2 regions of the Bradyrhizobium sp. WBOS08 genome follow, and region 2 is predicted to be linked to the other one. Evidence: riboswitches for the same ligand, from Rfam matches in the RefSeq annotation. Region 2 holds a riboswitch; the other holds the start of a gene.

Region 1 (6,987 bases), 1.2 Mb from region 2:
AAGCCGTTGTCGAGCAGCGTCTTCATCAGAAGCGGTATGCCACCTACTTCAAACATGTCTTTGGCGACATAACGGCCGCCCGGCTTCAAATCCGCGACATATGGTGTCTTTTTGAAGATTTCGGCGACGTCGAATAAGTCGAACTTGATGCCGCACTCGTGCGCGATCGCCGGTAGGTGCAGCGCAGCATTGGTAGAGCCGCCGGAGGCCGCGACCACGGCAGCTGCGTTCTCCAGGGCCTTGCGGGTGACGATGTCGCGCGGCCGGATGTTGGACGCGATCAGGTCCATGATTTTCTCGCCCGCGGTCATGCAGAAGGCGTCGCGGATTTCATACGGTGCCGGGGCACCGGCCGAGTAAGGCAAAGCGAGGCCGATCGCCTCGGAGACGGTCGCCATGGTGTTGGCGGTGAACTGCGCGCCGCAGGCGCCCGCCGAGGGGCACGCCACGCGCTCGATCTCGTCGAGGTCCTCGTCCGACATGGCCCCGACCGAGTGCTTGCCGACCGCCTCGAACATGTCCTGCACGGTGACCTGCTGCCCACGGAACGTGCCGGGCAGGATCGAGCCGCCATAGATGAAGATCGATGGCACGTTGAGGCGGACCATCGCCATCATCATGCCGGGCAGCGACTTGTCGCAGCCGGCGAGGCCGACCAGGGCGTCATAGGCGTGGCCGCGAACGGTGAGCTCGACGGAATCGGCGATGCATTCGCGCGACGGCAGCGACGAGCGCATGCCGTCGTGCCCCATGGCGATGCCGTCGGTGACGGTGATGGTGCAGAACTCGCGCGGGGTGCCGCCGGCCGACGCCACGCCCTTCTTCACCGCCTGAGCCTGGCGCATCAGCGCGATGTTGCAGGGCGCAGCTTCATTCCAGCAGGACGCGACGCCGACGAAGGGCTGGTGGATCTGCTCGGTGGTCAGACCCATGGCGTAGAAATAGGACCGATGCGGCGCGCGCGCAGGGCCTTCCGTCACGTGACGGCTCGGCAGCTTCTGCTTGTCGAACTTCGCGCCCATCGCAAACCAGTTTCCCCGGTCGACCCTTTCAGACCCGAAAAATCAGAGCCAAGATTTGTATCGACCTTGGGATTTTCCGGCCCTCGGGACCGCCGCTGCCCTTCAAAAACTTAGAGTGATTTTATTCATGTTCGGGTGTGGCCAAAAAGCGGCGGTGATGCGAACCACCGGCGATGACGGTTAAATCCGGAATGAGTGTTGCGTAGACAGCACAATCGTTACCGGGAAGACACGGGCTGGCATACTTGGATACCCCGCCAGGAAGGCAATACACAACCTCAGATTTCAAAGCTCGGAAGCGCGCCAGCGTGGCGCCGAATGACAGAAACAGACACAAAGTGAGTCGCCTCTATCGCTCCGCCGTGTCCCGGACAAGCCGCAACGCGCGAGCGTTGCGGCGCAGAGCCGGGACCGAGGGCGACACGGTCCAATGCCGCGACATGGGCCCCGGCTCTGCAGCGCACCGCACCGGACGATGCTTCGCATCGCCGGGGAAAGCGCTGCGCTGCGTCCGGGGCACGAGAGCGAGCTAGTCCTCCCATCACCACTGTCATTCCCCGCGAAGGCGGGGAATCCAGTACGCCGCGGCTTCTCGGATTGATCTCTGGCGTCTCTGGAATACTGGATCGCCCGCTTTCGCGGGCGATGACAGCGCGTGTGTGGTGACAGACATGCCTCATCAGCCTCGCGGCGCGTTTCGCCCGAGCTTTGCTTGCCTCTCCACCCTCAAAGCCAAGAGGGCGCAGGGAAGGCCGGGTGCTGACAACGCACCCGCGGTCCGCTGCGCGAAAATGCACACGCAGGAAGAACCGCACAGCAGCATACAGGTGGTGCCGATCACTCGGCCTTCCCTGCGCGGTGGTCGGACGGCTTATGCCGTGCTCTCCTGGGAGCCGAACTTTCCCTCTGGCCTCCCTCGCCCCGCGAATTGGATGATGCAGTCTGCCCGGTTGGGCTCGCTCGCACCTCCGCGGAAGCTTGACCGTAGCAACGACGGCGAGGACCACACGGTTTTGCCGTACGCACGGCCCGCCATTTCACCCGCAGTATTCCCGGGCCCCGTCGACGAAGCCGGAAACTTACAGGCGAGACGAAGCCTAGCAGCGCCGTTCGTCCGCACGCGGCCACGGGCTCACAGGGACTACCCGCCCTGCCCGCACCTCTCGTGCCGACGCTGCCGCGTCCACCGCAAGCCCGGCTCGCGATCAAGACGACCTCGAGATCGCCCCTCTTGGTTGAGCCGGGATGGACGACACATACGTCAAAACCGAATTTCGGTAAAGTGGAATATTTTTGACGAGCGGGATTGACAGAGGCCGACACAGGCACGGTGCCGTAGCCCGGATGGAGCGCAGGCGTAATCCGGGACGATGCGAGATGCCGGGCGAGCGGCCCCGGATTGCGCGGAGCCTGTCATCGGGCGGCGCTTCGCGCCGACCCGTTGGCTCCATCCGGGCTACGAGAAGCACTCACGCCGACGTCGCGCCCTTGCGGCCGAACGGATCGGCCAGGCGAACGATCTCGCAGACGGCGACGAGGCCGGCGAGCCAAACGGCGCTGGTCAGGCCGATGCGCATCACGATCTCGGCGGTGAAGGCGCCCTCGCCGCCGAGGAACGGCGTTGGGGCGAGCAGCGCGAGCTCGTAAATCCCATAGGCGACGACGAGCATGATCGCGAGCAGCAGCGGTGTGCGGTGCCGGGGCAACAGGCCGAGCACCGTCGACGAGGCCGCGGTCGACAGCAACGCAGCCACACCGATGACCAAGCCCCAGGCGATCGTGCCGGCGTCAACGGGATAATGCAGCACGCCGAAACCGATGGTCTGGTTCACGAGCCAGGCGCCGGTGACGACGAGCAGCGCCGGACGCAGCGGCAGCATCGCCGCGGCCACGACGGCGAAGGCCGCGAACGGCGTTGCGCAGGCGAACGCAAAGCTGGCCAGCGCGCATGACGCCGTCAGCAGCGCAAAGCAGAACATGGGCGCAAGGCGCGGCGCGACCGGCTGAAGCCGGAGACGGCCGTCGTGAGGCAGCTGGATGCTGCGAGCCATGACGTCAGGAAGCATGGGCGAATTCCTTCTGTTTCGGATGCCCTTCCATTTGAGATCAGAACGTGGCGCCGGCCTTGAGCAGATAGGTGCGGCCGGGCAGCGGATAGGCACTGAAGCGGCCGTCCGTGAAGGTGCTGGCGATGGCGTAGTCGTAGTAGAGCGCGTTCAGCACGTTGTTGATGCTGAGCGACCAGAAATAGCGCTCAACCTGGCCGCTGAGCTTGAGATCGATCGTGCCGCCGGCCGGGATCGGCTTCTGGGTGCCCGCCTGGTCGTTGTCCATGCGCCGTTCGCTCCAGAAGCGCGCGGTGGCATCGAGCACCAGGTAGTTCTGCCAGATGTTCCAGCTGACACCTGCACTCGCCGTATAGCGCGACACCAGCGGCACATCGTTGCCGGCCCAGGCGCCTTCGCGGAAGACCGCGCGGGTATAGGCCATGCCGGAGCGCAGCAGCAGGGCATCGTTGACGCGATAGGACAGACTGGTCTCCGAGCCGTAGCGCCGGGTCGGGTCGAGATTGGTGTTGTAGAACAGCACCGGGTTGAAATGGACCTCGTTGGTGAGGTCCATCAGATAGAGACTGCTCTGTAGCTGCAGACCGCCGCCCTTGATGCGCAGACCGCCCTCGATGTCCTGCGAGGTCTGGGTCTTGAGCTGGAACGTTTGCGGGATCGCGGCGAAGGTCAGGGGATCGAAGGACGGCCCCGAGGACAGGCGCTCGTCGACGTCAGGCGTGCGGAACGCGCGCGCGGCGCGAGCGAACAGCGAGACCACGTCGTTGAGACGATGCTCGGCCCCGAGATGCAGCGCATATTGGGTCTCGTCGCTCGTCAGCGGCAGCGCACCGATATCGGCGTTGAACGGCGCCGCCGCATCGAAATTGTCGCGTGCCGCGAGACGGACGTTCTGCACCCGCGCGCCGTAGGAGACGTCGGTCGTAGGCAGCACGCCCAATGTGTGCTGGAAATAGCCTGCGACCGTCTGCTGCCTCAGGTCGTAATTGTGCCAGGCGGCGAGCCCCTGCCCGGCGCCGCGGTCCTGCTCAAAGCTCGCATCGTAATAGTCGATGCCGGTCAGGAGCTGCGACGGCAGGCCGAGCAACAGGCTCTTCACGCTGAGCCGCGGCGTGATCGACCAATTCGTCAGTTGGGACTCGACATAAGTCGAGGTGAAGAAAGCCGGAACCGGCGTCGGGCTGGAGAAAAACGTACTCTGCTGCTTCTTGTCGCGCACACCGCCGTCGACGATGAGATCGACGCCGTTGACCAGGGTCCTGGTGAACCCGGCCGTCGCGCTGAAGCCCTGCTGGTTGGCGGCATTGAAGGGCGTGCTGGTGCCTCGGCGGTTGGTCCTGAGCTCGTCGAGGCCGATCGAGGGATCGACGGTGCGACCGCCTGGCAGCCGCAGCTCCTGATTGTCGCCGGTGACGGTGAGAAACGCGCTCAGGCCCGGCGTGGTGTAGTTGAGATTGCCGACACCGTTCTGCTGCGAATAGCGATTGTTGTCGCGATAGCCGTCGGTCCTGACGGCATTGCCGTAGAACGAGGTCGACCATGGCCCGGAATTGAGCGCGGTCGAGACGTTGCCGAGCCGGGTGTTGAACGAGCCGAAGCCGGCCTCGATGCGCGCAGTCACGGGCGGTCCGCCGGCGCCGGTCCTGGTGACGATGTTGATCACGCCGCCGACCGCGTTGTCGCCGTAGAGCACCGCGCCGGAATTGCCGCGCGTGATCTCGATGCGCTCGATGGAATTGAGCGGGATGGTGGAGAGGTCCACCTGCGCCATGTCGATGTCGTTGAGGCGCCGGCCGTTGACCAGCACCAGCGTGTTGGCGGTGGCAAAGGCGCCGAAGCCGCGCAGGTCCACGCTGGTCTTGGCGCCGATCTGGCCGCCATAGAACGTCGTGATCTGGGCTCCCGGCACCTGTGTTGCGATGATCTCGGCAAGCGTCTGCGACGGCGAATGCGCGATATCCGCGGCCGTGATCACGGTCGTGGCGGCCCCGACGATACCGCCGCCGCCGCCGACAGCCTCAGAGCCCGAGCCGGATGAGCCGGTGCCATCGCCTGGCGGCGCAACGTTCGCGGTGCGCCGCGGCCGCGTCGCCTCGCCCTCACCGGTCGCCCTCGCCCGCGTGCGGTTCTGATCGGCGGGCTTGCTTACCTCGATCGGCGGCAATTGCTCGGCAAGCCCCTGCTGGGCGAAGGCGGAGGATAGATCGAGCGAATGGAGCGAGACGGACGCGAGCAGGCCGGCGCTGAGGCGCCAGGCGGCAGAAACGAGACGAGACATTGTTGTAACCTCGGATGACGTCAGTGGCACGTCACAGCGAACGAGGTTTCACGGCAGAGCGGCGGACTGCTCCGATGAAGCCAATGTCTGTACTCCCCGACCGACATCTTCGCGTGTGACCACGGCTGACGGCAGGTCTCCTGGCTCGCGGGTCGTTACCTTGCGTCGCCTTCCCAGGACCGAGATTCCCAGTGGCACAGGACGAAAGATTCACCGCTTACAGTTGCGGGGGCAGCCGTGGCGTTGAGATAGATCCCGGCATTGGGACATCCCGCACCACATTCCCTTTTGATCTCCGTGAGGAGAACCGTCGCCGGCCATTTAAGTGTCGCCCCGGCAGCGTGTCAATCGACCGTTGGGCGGCGCTCAGGTCCGTCCGCGCGGACGTTGCGCCTGGGCCCAGGCGGCCGTGACATCGCGTGGCGGAACATCGACGCGCTTGACTGGGGTCAGTTCGCCGGAGGCCGAGACGATCGCGGTTTCCTCGCGGCGGCAGCGCGGGCAGACGAAACGGACCTCATGCGGAGACGCCGACCAGCTCGACCGCTTCACATTAGCGGCCATCGGCCAGGCCTCGCAATGCGAGCACGACACCAGAAATCGACCGGGATCGAGCATACCCATTTCCATCGGACTCCACGTCCTGCTGCCTCTTCAATGATTAACCCAAGTGAATCGTTCCGGTGCCTAAGCACCGCCGGCGCTCCCTCGCGAGCGCAGGGCCATCGCATATCGTCACAACGTGACCAGAAGCTCACTTGCGGCCATCCTTCGAGACGCCCGCCTCCGGCGGGCCCTCAGGATGAGGTCGGAGTGCGTGGCAGCTATTTCGTAGGCAACTGCTGCTTAGCCTCATCCTGAGGAGACCGCGGAGCGGTCGTCTCGAAGGACGAGGCGTGCGCTCAGCTGTCGGAGAGCCGTATGCGATAGCCCTGCCGCGAACGAGGCGATCTCGCGGTCGCCGTTCCCGCCGCCGCTGGATCTCAGCGCGCGCCCTTGAGGGTGCAGGAGGTCGAGCAGGTGACGGTGGTGCCGCGATCGCATGCTTTGCAGGCGGCGACGCACTGGTTCAGGTCGCGGGGATTGTAGCTGTAGGCCCGCAAGGGGCAGGCCGGCGTCGTCGAGCCGGTGATGTCCTGCTCCTGGTCGCAGGCCGCCGTCATGAGCGCGATGATGATCACGGCAACGAGGCGCATGGGATGCCCTGTCTAGCACGACAATGACGTTCCGGTGCGCGCTGCATTGCAGCGAACTCCGGCCTTCCCACCACGGGCATCGCCGATCAACGACGCCCGCATGCCATCAGGATGCGCGCCAAACCTTAAGAACGGATTGCAGCCGGCCTCAGGCCGCAGCCTCGGTCGCGATCGCCTGCCGCATGTCGACCGCCAACTGACGGTACTGCTCCGAAAGCTTCAGATAGAACTCGCGCTTGCTGCCGTCGGTGGCGAGCTTGGCGATCAGCTCGCATTCGGCGGTGAGCGTCTCAAACCGTTCCAGCCTGTCCTGAAGTTCTGGCATCGGCGTGTCCCCATCAAACGCCTCAAGGACATCCAACCTAAGCCCGGGAAATAGGTCACGGCGAACATCGTTATCGAGCAGAAGCAATTTTTCCGATGCG
Region 2 (6,987 bases):
ATCGAACCCGGTCTAGTGACGGGCGCCAAGCTCGTGCTGAGTTACGCAACCGGCATCGCCGCAGGCGGCGTTGCCTTGAAGCTCGCGACCGAAACCGTGCGCGAGCAGGGCATCGGCTCGTTCGCAGGCCGGACGCTCGCCACCACGATCCTCGTCTTCATCTTCTTCGAGATCCTGCCGCACTTCCCGGTCGGCGTCTCCGAGGTGCACTTCATCCTCGGCTCGACCTTGTTCCTGCTGTTCGGCGCTGCGCCCGCGGCCTTCGGTCTGGCGTTCGGCCTGCTGCTTCAGGGCGTGCTGCTCGAGCCGGTCGACCTGCCGCAATACGGCATGAACGTCACGACGCTGCTGGTGCCGCTATTCGCGATCCAGGCGATCGCCACGCGGATCATTCCGCGCAATACGGCCTATGTCGATTTGAAGTATCGGCAGGCGCTGGCGCTGTCGACCACCTATCAGGCCGGCGTGATCGCCTGGGTGGCGTTCTGGGCGCTTTATGGCTCCGGCTTTGCGATGAGCAACCTCGCCGGCATCGCGACGTTTGCGGCGTCCTACGCGCTGGTGATCGTGATCGAGCCGCTCGCCGATCTCGCCGTGCTGGCGCTGGCGAAGTCGCTGCGCGGCGTCACCGCGGCCGGCCTCGTCACTCCGCGCCTGCACAACGCAGCTTAACTGAGACAAGGGGCGGCCGTCATGGCCGCCCCCACGCGCAATGCTCACGCTCTCCCTGATCGGCATCGGTTGCGGCGATCCCGGCCAGCTCACGCGCGCCGCCGTTCAAGCCATCAACGCCGCCGATCTCGTCCTGATCCCGCGCAAGGGAACGGCGAAATCCGATCTCGCCGATCTCAGGCGGACGATCTGCGCGGATGTGCTCACCAGCGACACGACGGTGATCACCGAGTTCGATCTTCCCGTGCGCGATGCCGCCGAGGCCGATTATCGCAAGGGCGTGGACGACTGGCACGATGCGGTCGCCGCGACCTGGTCGCAGGCGATCGCAGATCATCTGGGAAGCGACGGCAAGGTTGCGCTGCTGATCTGGGGCGATCCTTCGCTGTATGATTCCTCGCTGCGCATCGCGCGGCGGCTCGCTCCCTTGCCCAGAATCGAGGTCGTGCCCGGCATCACGTCGATCCAGGCGCTGTGCGCGGCCCATGCGCTGCCGCTCAACGATATCGGCGAGCCGTTTCTGGTCACGACCGGGCGGCGCCTGCGCGAAGGCGGCTGGCCGCAAGGAATCGACACCGTGGTGGTGATGCTCGACGGCGGCACCGCATTCGAATCGTTGGATCCGGCAGGGATTCACATCTATTGGGGCGCCTATCTCGGCATGCCCGATCAGATCATCATGTCCGGCGCCCTCGCCGAAACCGGCCCGCGTATCGTCGCGGCACGGCAGGATGCGCGCGCGCGGCATGGCTGGATCATGGACAGCTACATTCTAAAGCGCAGGCGTTAAGCGAGGCAGCATGCTCCCCGAATGGGTCACCACGAACTGCCCCGTGATCTCCGCGCTTCATCGCGAGGCGGCGATCGCGCGTCAGGCGCAGCTGACGAAGCCGACCGGCGCGCTCGGCCGGCTCGAGCAGCTCGCGATCGAGCTCGCAGGTCTGCAGGCAACCGAGCAGCCGCGCGCGGCGCGGGTGCCGATCATCGTCTTCGCGGGTGACCACGGCATCGTCGCGCAGGGCGTCTCGGCCTATCCGCAAGAAGTGACCATCGCGATGATGGCCAATTTCGCCTCCGGCGGTGCTGCGATCTCGGTGCTGGCGCGCGAGCTTGGCTCGCGCTTGGAGGTGGTCGATGCCGGTACGCTGGCTGGTGAGGAGATGACGGGCATCGTCACCGACAAGCCGCGCCACGGCACCCGCGATTTCAGCGTGGAGGCCGCGCTCCTGCCTGCGGAGCTGGCGTTTGCCTTCGAGGCCGGCCGGCGCGCGGTTGCGCGGGCGGAGGCCAACCAGCCCGATCTGTTGATCTTTGGAGAGATGGGCATCGGCAATACCACGACGTCGGCGGCGATCGCGGCGAGCCTGCTCGGCATCAGCGCCGAGGAGATCGCGGGCAGCGGCACCGGCGTCGATGCGGCCGGCCGGGCGCACAAGACGCGCGTGATCGATACCGCAATTGCGCGTCACGGCGTTGCGGGCGCGGCGCCGGAGAATATCCTGTGTGCCGTCGGCGGGCTCGAAATCGCCGCTATCTCGGGCGCGATCATCGCGGCCGCGCAGCGCCGCATCCCGGTGCTGATCGATGGCTTCATCGTGTCGGTCGCAGCGCTCGCAGCGGCGCGGCTGAACCCGTCCTGTCATCCCTATCTGCTGCCGTCGCACCAATCGGCCGAGCAGGGCCATCGCCTGGTGCTGCGCGCTTTGAACGCGCAGCCGCTGATCAGCCTCGATCTCAGGCTCGGCGAAGGATCGGGTGCCGCCATCGCGCTGCCGCTGGTGCGCTTGGCCTGCGCGCTCCACAACGGCATGGCGACTTTTGCAGAGGCCAATGTGCCTGACAGGCCTAGCTGATCCGCTGATTGACCGAGACGACGCGCCATCCGGCCGCGAGCCGATCGATCCGGGTCAGCGACAGCGGCTCGACCACGAAGCGCAAGGCGGCCTGCGGCGTCAGATCGAGCGCGATGCACAGCGCGGCGCGGATGGTGCCGGAATGCACGACCAACGTGGCTGGTCCCGCTGCGATCCGCGACAGACCGAGCCGCACGCGCGCGACCTGATCCGCAAAGCTTTCGCCGCCCGGCGGCCGTCCACCGGCCGGATCGTCCCAGAACTGCGCATAGGCCGCGCCGCCTTCGGCAGCGAGCGCGTCGTGCCGATGGCCGGTCCAGTCGCCGAAATCCTGCTCGCGGAATTCGCTGACCTGCTCCGGTTCGAGCCCCAGCGCACGCGCGGTCTCGACCGTGCGCCGCGACGGGCTGGCGTAGCTCCCAGCGTCCGGTGGCAGGCGCTGCCGCAGCGCGTCCAGTTGCGCGCGATCGCGGAGATCGGCCGGCGCATCGGCGGCATGGATCGTCCCTTTGACGCCATTGACCGGCGCATGCCGTATCAACCAGAGGAAGGTCTCGCCTTCCATGCTCTCATCTCCGAGGAAGTTGTTCGCTGTGGCAGTAACGCCGCAATAGGCACATTGACTCCGTTGTGATGGTAATCCTAGATGCTCGCGACGGTTTCCCCGAGAGGGGATGAAAAGGGAATGCGGTGCGGGGACGTTGTCCCCAATGCCGTGGCTGCCCCCGCAACTGTGAGCGGATAATCCTTCGTCAGAAGCCACTGGGTCCTCGGTCCCGGGAAGGCGACGAAGTGGTGATGACCCGCGAGCCAGGAGACCTGCCGTCAGCCGTGGTCACACGCGAAGATGTCGGTCGGGGAGTACAGACATTCGGCTTCATCGGACGGCTGCAAGGCCAAAGGTGAGACCTCGTTCGCTGTGACGTGCCACTGACGTCATACCGAGGTTTTGTGCCGTGTCTCCTGTTTGCATCTTACGACCACGCCGCGTCCTGATTGCCTCCGCTGCCCTCACATCCTTGGCCGTGCTCGATCTGCCCGCTGCGCTGGCGCAGCAGGTTCGCGAACCGCTGCCGCCGGTCGAGGTGTCGCCGGACCAATCCCGCAAACCAGCCAGGTCAACCGGCCGGGAGGCGCAAAGCCCGCGCCGCGCGGCGGCGCGCAAGCCCGCCGCTGCATCCACAGCGCCCAAGCCGGTCGCCCCGGCTGCGACGGCGCCGACGCCGCTCAACACCAATGCGGTGGCCGAAAGCGCCTCGCGGCTCGGCCTGACGGTGCGCGAGATGCCCGCGACCGTCGAGGTGATCTCGGCCGAGACCGTGCGCGAGCAGGGCTACCGCACCGTCTCCGACGTCGCCCAGGGAGCCGTCGGGGTCACCTCCGGCGACAATCCCGCGGAGCCTTCCGCCTTCTCGATGCGCGGCTTCACCAACAGCCAGATCAACACGCTCTACAACGGCATCAAGATCGGCCCGCAGAACATGACCTCGCGGATCATGGACACCGCCAATCTGGAGGCCGTGGAATTCCTGAAAGGCCCGGCCTCGCTGATCTCGGGCGAGGGCGCAGCCGGTGGCGCGATCAATTTCATCACCAGGCAGCCGCACACCGGACTGATCCGGAACGAAGCCGATTTCTCCTGGGATTCCCTGAACTCGTTCCGCGCGCATTATGGCTCGGGCGGCAGCACCAAACTGCAGGGCCTCGACTACCGCTTCGACGTCAGCCGCGCCGCGCTCAACGGCTTTGCCGACGACACCAACACCAAGATGCTGGATGTGTCCGGCCAGCTCAACTACCGCATCTCCGACAGCCTCAAGGTCTGGGGTGCGATCGAGTATCGCGAGGATCGTGGCAAGGCCTATTGGGGCGCGCCGCTGGTGCCTATCGCTTATAGCAGCTCGCATGCGACGAGCGGCATCGTTTCGGGCAATTACGTCTCGAACTACAACAAGACCAATCTCGGCGCGGTCACCATCGACGACCGCACCTTCGACACCAATTACAACGTTCTCGACAATCGCAATGTCGCGCAGGAAGTCTGGTTGCGCGGTGGCTTCGAGCTGAAGCTCGCGCCCGATCTCACGCTCAAAAGCCAGGCCTATGGCTATGGAGCGCAACGCAGCTGGTTCAACAACGAGGTCGAAGCGTTCAATTCCGCAACGAACCTGGTCGATCGCGAGCGCTTCTACGTCGCACACAGCCAGCGTCTCGTCGGCAACATCACCGACCTGATCTGGGACACTGACATCGCAGGCTTCGACAATCGGCTGGTCACGACCCTGTCGTCGAGCTATCTCGATTTCGTCAGGCCGGGCGCGGCAAACTTCCCCGGCGATTCAGTTTCGCTGGTCGACCCTAACCGCGGCTTCTATGGCCTGCTGACGACGCAGCAACAGACCGCGCGGATCGACAACGAAGCGCTGTCGTTCGAGGACCGGCTGAAGCTGACGCATAACTTCGCGCTGATTGGCGGCCTGCGCCTCGAGCATATCGGGCTCGACCGCAACTCGACCGACTCCGCCGGGGTCGTGAAAGCGGGCTTCCCGTACACCAAGGACTGGGCGCCGGTGACGGGCCGCATCGGCTACACCTGGGAGGCGGTGCCCGGACTGACATTCTTCAGCCAGTACGCGACCGGCGCTGACGTGTCGGCCAACAACATCTTCCTGCTCTCGCCGACCCAGCCATTGGACCTCACCACCGCGCGCACCTATGAGACCGGCGTCAAGCATCTGTTCTGGGACAACAGGGCGGAGTGGTCGTTCTCCGCCTACGACATCGTGCGCAAGAACGTCTATGCCGCGGCCGGCGGGCAGGCGCTCAATATCGCCGGGCGGCAGGAGTCCAGGGGCGTCGAGCTTGCGGCGTCGTTGCGTCCGATCGAGCCGCTGCGGCTCTGGGGCAACATCGCCTATGTCGATGCGCGCTATGCCGACTATAATTTCGCCGGCGGCTCGTTCTCCGGCAACACGCCGCCGAACGTGCCGCGGATCGTCGCCAATGCCGGCGCGTCCTGGCGCTTCTTCACGCCCTGGCCGGTGGAGCTCGGCATCACCGGCCGCCATGTCGGCGACCGCTACAACACCGATGCCAATGTGGTGACGATGAAGGCCTACACCGTCGCCGACGTCTATGCCTTCGTCGACATCCCCAAGACGGTATTTGGCGCGGTCGACCAGGCCCGCCTGACCTTCCGCGTCCGCAACATCACCGACAAGCGCTATGCGATCTGGGGCGATCCGTTCTATCCCGACCAGATCCTGCTCGGCGCGCCGCGCACCTACGAGCTCTCGGCGGCGTTCAAATGGTAGGATGCTGACCGCATGATGGGCGCGGTCGTCCTGTTGCATCGATGGCTCGGCATCGCGTTCTGCCTGCTGTTCGCGATGTGGTTTTCGACCGGCATCGTGATGCACTTCGTTCCGTTTCCGTCGCTGACGGAGGCGGAGCGCTTTGCCGGCCTCGCGCCGGTGGAGGGTGCGGAGACGAGGATCGCGATCGCCGACGCGGTCGCCGCGAGCGGAATCAGCGACGCCACACGCGTGCGTTTGGTCGAGCGGCGCGGCGGATCGGTCTATATCGTGTCGGGCCCATCGCGCGTCCGTGCGGTTCGTGCCGCCGACGGGCAGGATGCAGCTTTGATCCCCGCCGATCTCGCGCTCGCCATCGCGCAGGATCACGCCGGCCGCCGCGGGCTCGATGCCGCGCGGGCCGGGATCGTGGCGCTGGCGGATTACGATCAGTGGAGCGTGCCAAACGGCTTCGACCGCCACCGGCCCTTGTTTCGCATCGCGCTCGGCGACGCCGCTGGAACGGAGGTCTATGTCTCGTCGCGCACTGGCGAGGTCGTCCTCGATACGACGCGAGGCGAGCGCGGCTGGAATTGGGCCGGCGCTGTGCTGCACTGGATCTATCCCACGGTTCTGCGGAGCAATTGGCCGTTGTGGGATCGCGTCGTCTGGACGCTGTCGCTACTTGCGTTGCTCGCGGCTGCGCTGGGCGCGGTGCTCGGGATGGTACGGATCAGGATGCGAGATCGCCGGATCTCGACACCCTACCGCGGCTGGCATGCGCTGCATCACCTCATCGGTCTTGCAGCAACGGTCTTCGTGTTGACCTGGATTTTCAGCGGCTGGCTTTCAATGGATCACGGCCGGCTGTTCTCGCGCGGGGAGCTGAGCCCCACCGAGGCCGGCGTGATGAACGCGGCACCGGACTGGACGGCGGCTCCGTCATTCGATCGAGAGCCGACAGCGTCGCCGGTCCGCGAGGTTGAATGGTTCGCCATTGGCGGTCAACTCTATCGCCGCGATCGCTCCGCCCTCGGCGTCCAGACCTTGGCCATGGCAGGGGATGCCCCCCGCGCGGACTTCCTGACTGCGCGAGAGTTCGAAGGGCTCGCGGCGCGACTGGCCACGGGATGCGGTACGCCGTCCGTTCTTGCCGCAAACGACGATTA

What was found. Region 2 has a riboswitch for cobalamin ahead of DCM80_RS23520 (TonB-dependent siderophore receptor). Riboswitches for the same ligand answer to the same signal wherever they lie in the genome.
Region 1: linked by a shared signal. The riboswitch ahead of DCM80_RS29475 (TonB-dependent receptor) and the one ahead of DCM80_RS23520 (TonB-dependent siderophore receptor) in region 2 are both predicted to bind cobalamin.

Annotation. Positions count from the first base shown of each region.
Region 1 covers NZ_CP028988.1:6,246,043-6,253,029, forward strand. The annotation lists gene ilvD (dihydroxy-acid dehydratase) at 1-1,022, opposite strand, end outside; gene DCM80_RS29470 (hypothetical protein) at 2,492-3,073, opposite strand; gene DCM80_RS29475 (TonB-dependent receptor) at 3,129-5,366, opposite strand; cobalamin riboswitch at 5,479-5,693, opposite strand; gene DCM80_RS29480 (hypothetical protein) at 5,733-5,996, opposite strand; gene DCM80_RS29485 (hypothetical protein) at 6,350-6,562, opposite strand; gene DCM80_RS29490 (hypothetical protein) at 6,711-6,887, opposite strand.
Region 2 covers NZ_CP028988.1:5,035,111-5,042,097, forward strand. The annotation lists gene DCM80_RS23500 (energy-coupling factor ABC transporter permease) at 1-672, shown strand, start outside; gene cobF (precorrin-6A synthase (deacetylating)) at 713-1,462, shown strand; gene cobT (nicotinate-nucleotide--dimethylbenzimidazole phosphoribosyltransferase) at 1,473-2,525, shown strand; gene DCM80_RS23515 (histidine phosphatase family protein) at 2,518-3,090, opposite strand; cobalamin riboswitch at 3,165-3,367, shown strand; gene DCM80_RS23520 (TonB-dependent siderophore receptor) at 3,482-5,839, shown strand; gene DCM80_RS23525 (PepSY domain-containing protein) at 5,852-6,987, shown strand, end outside.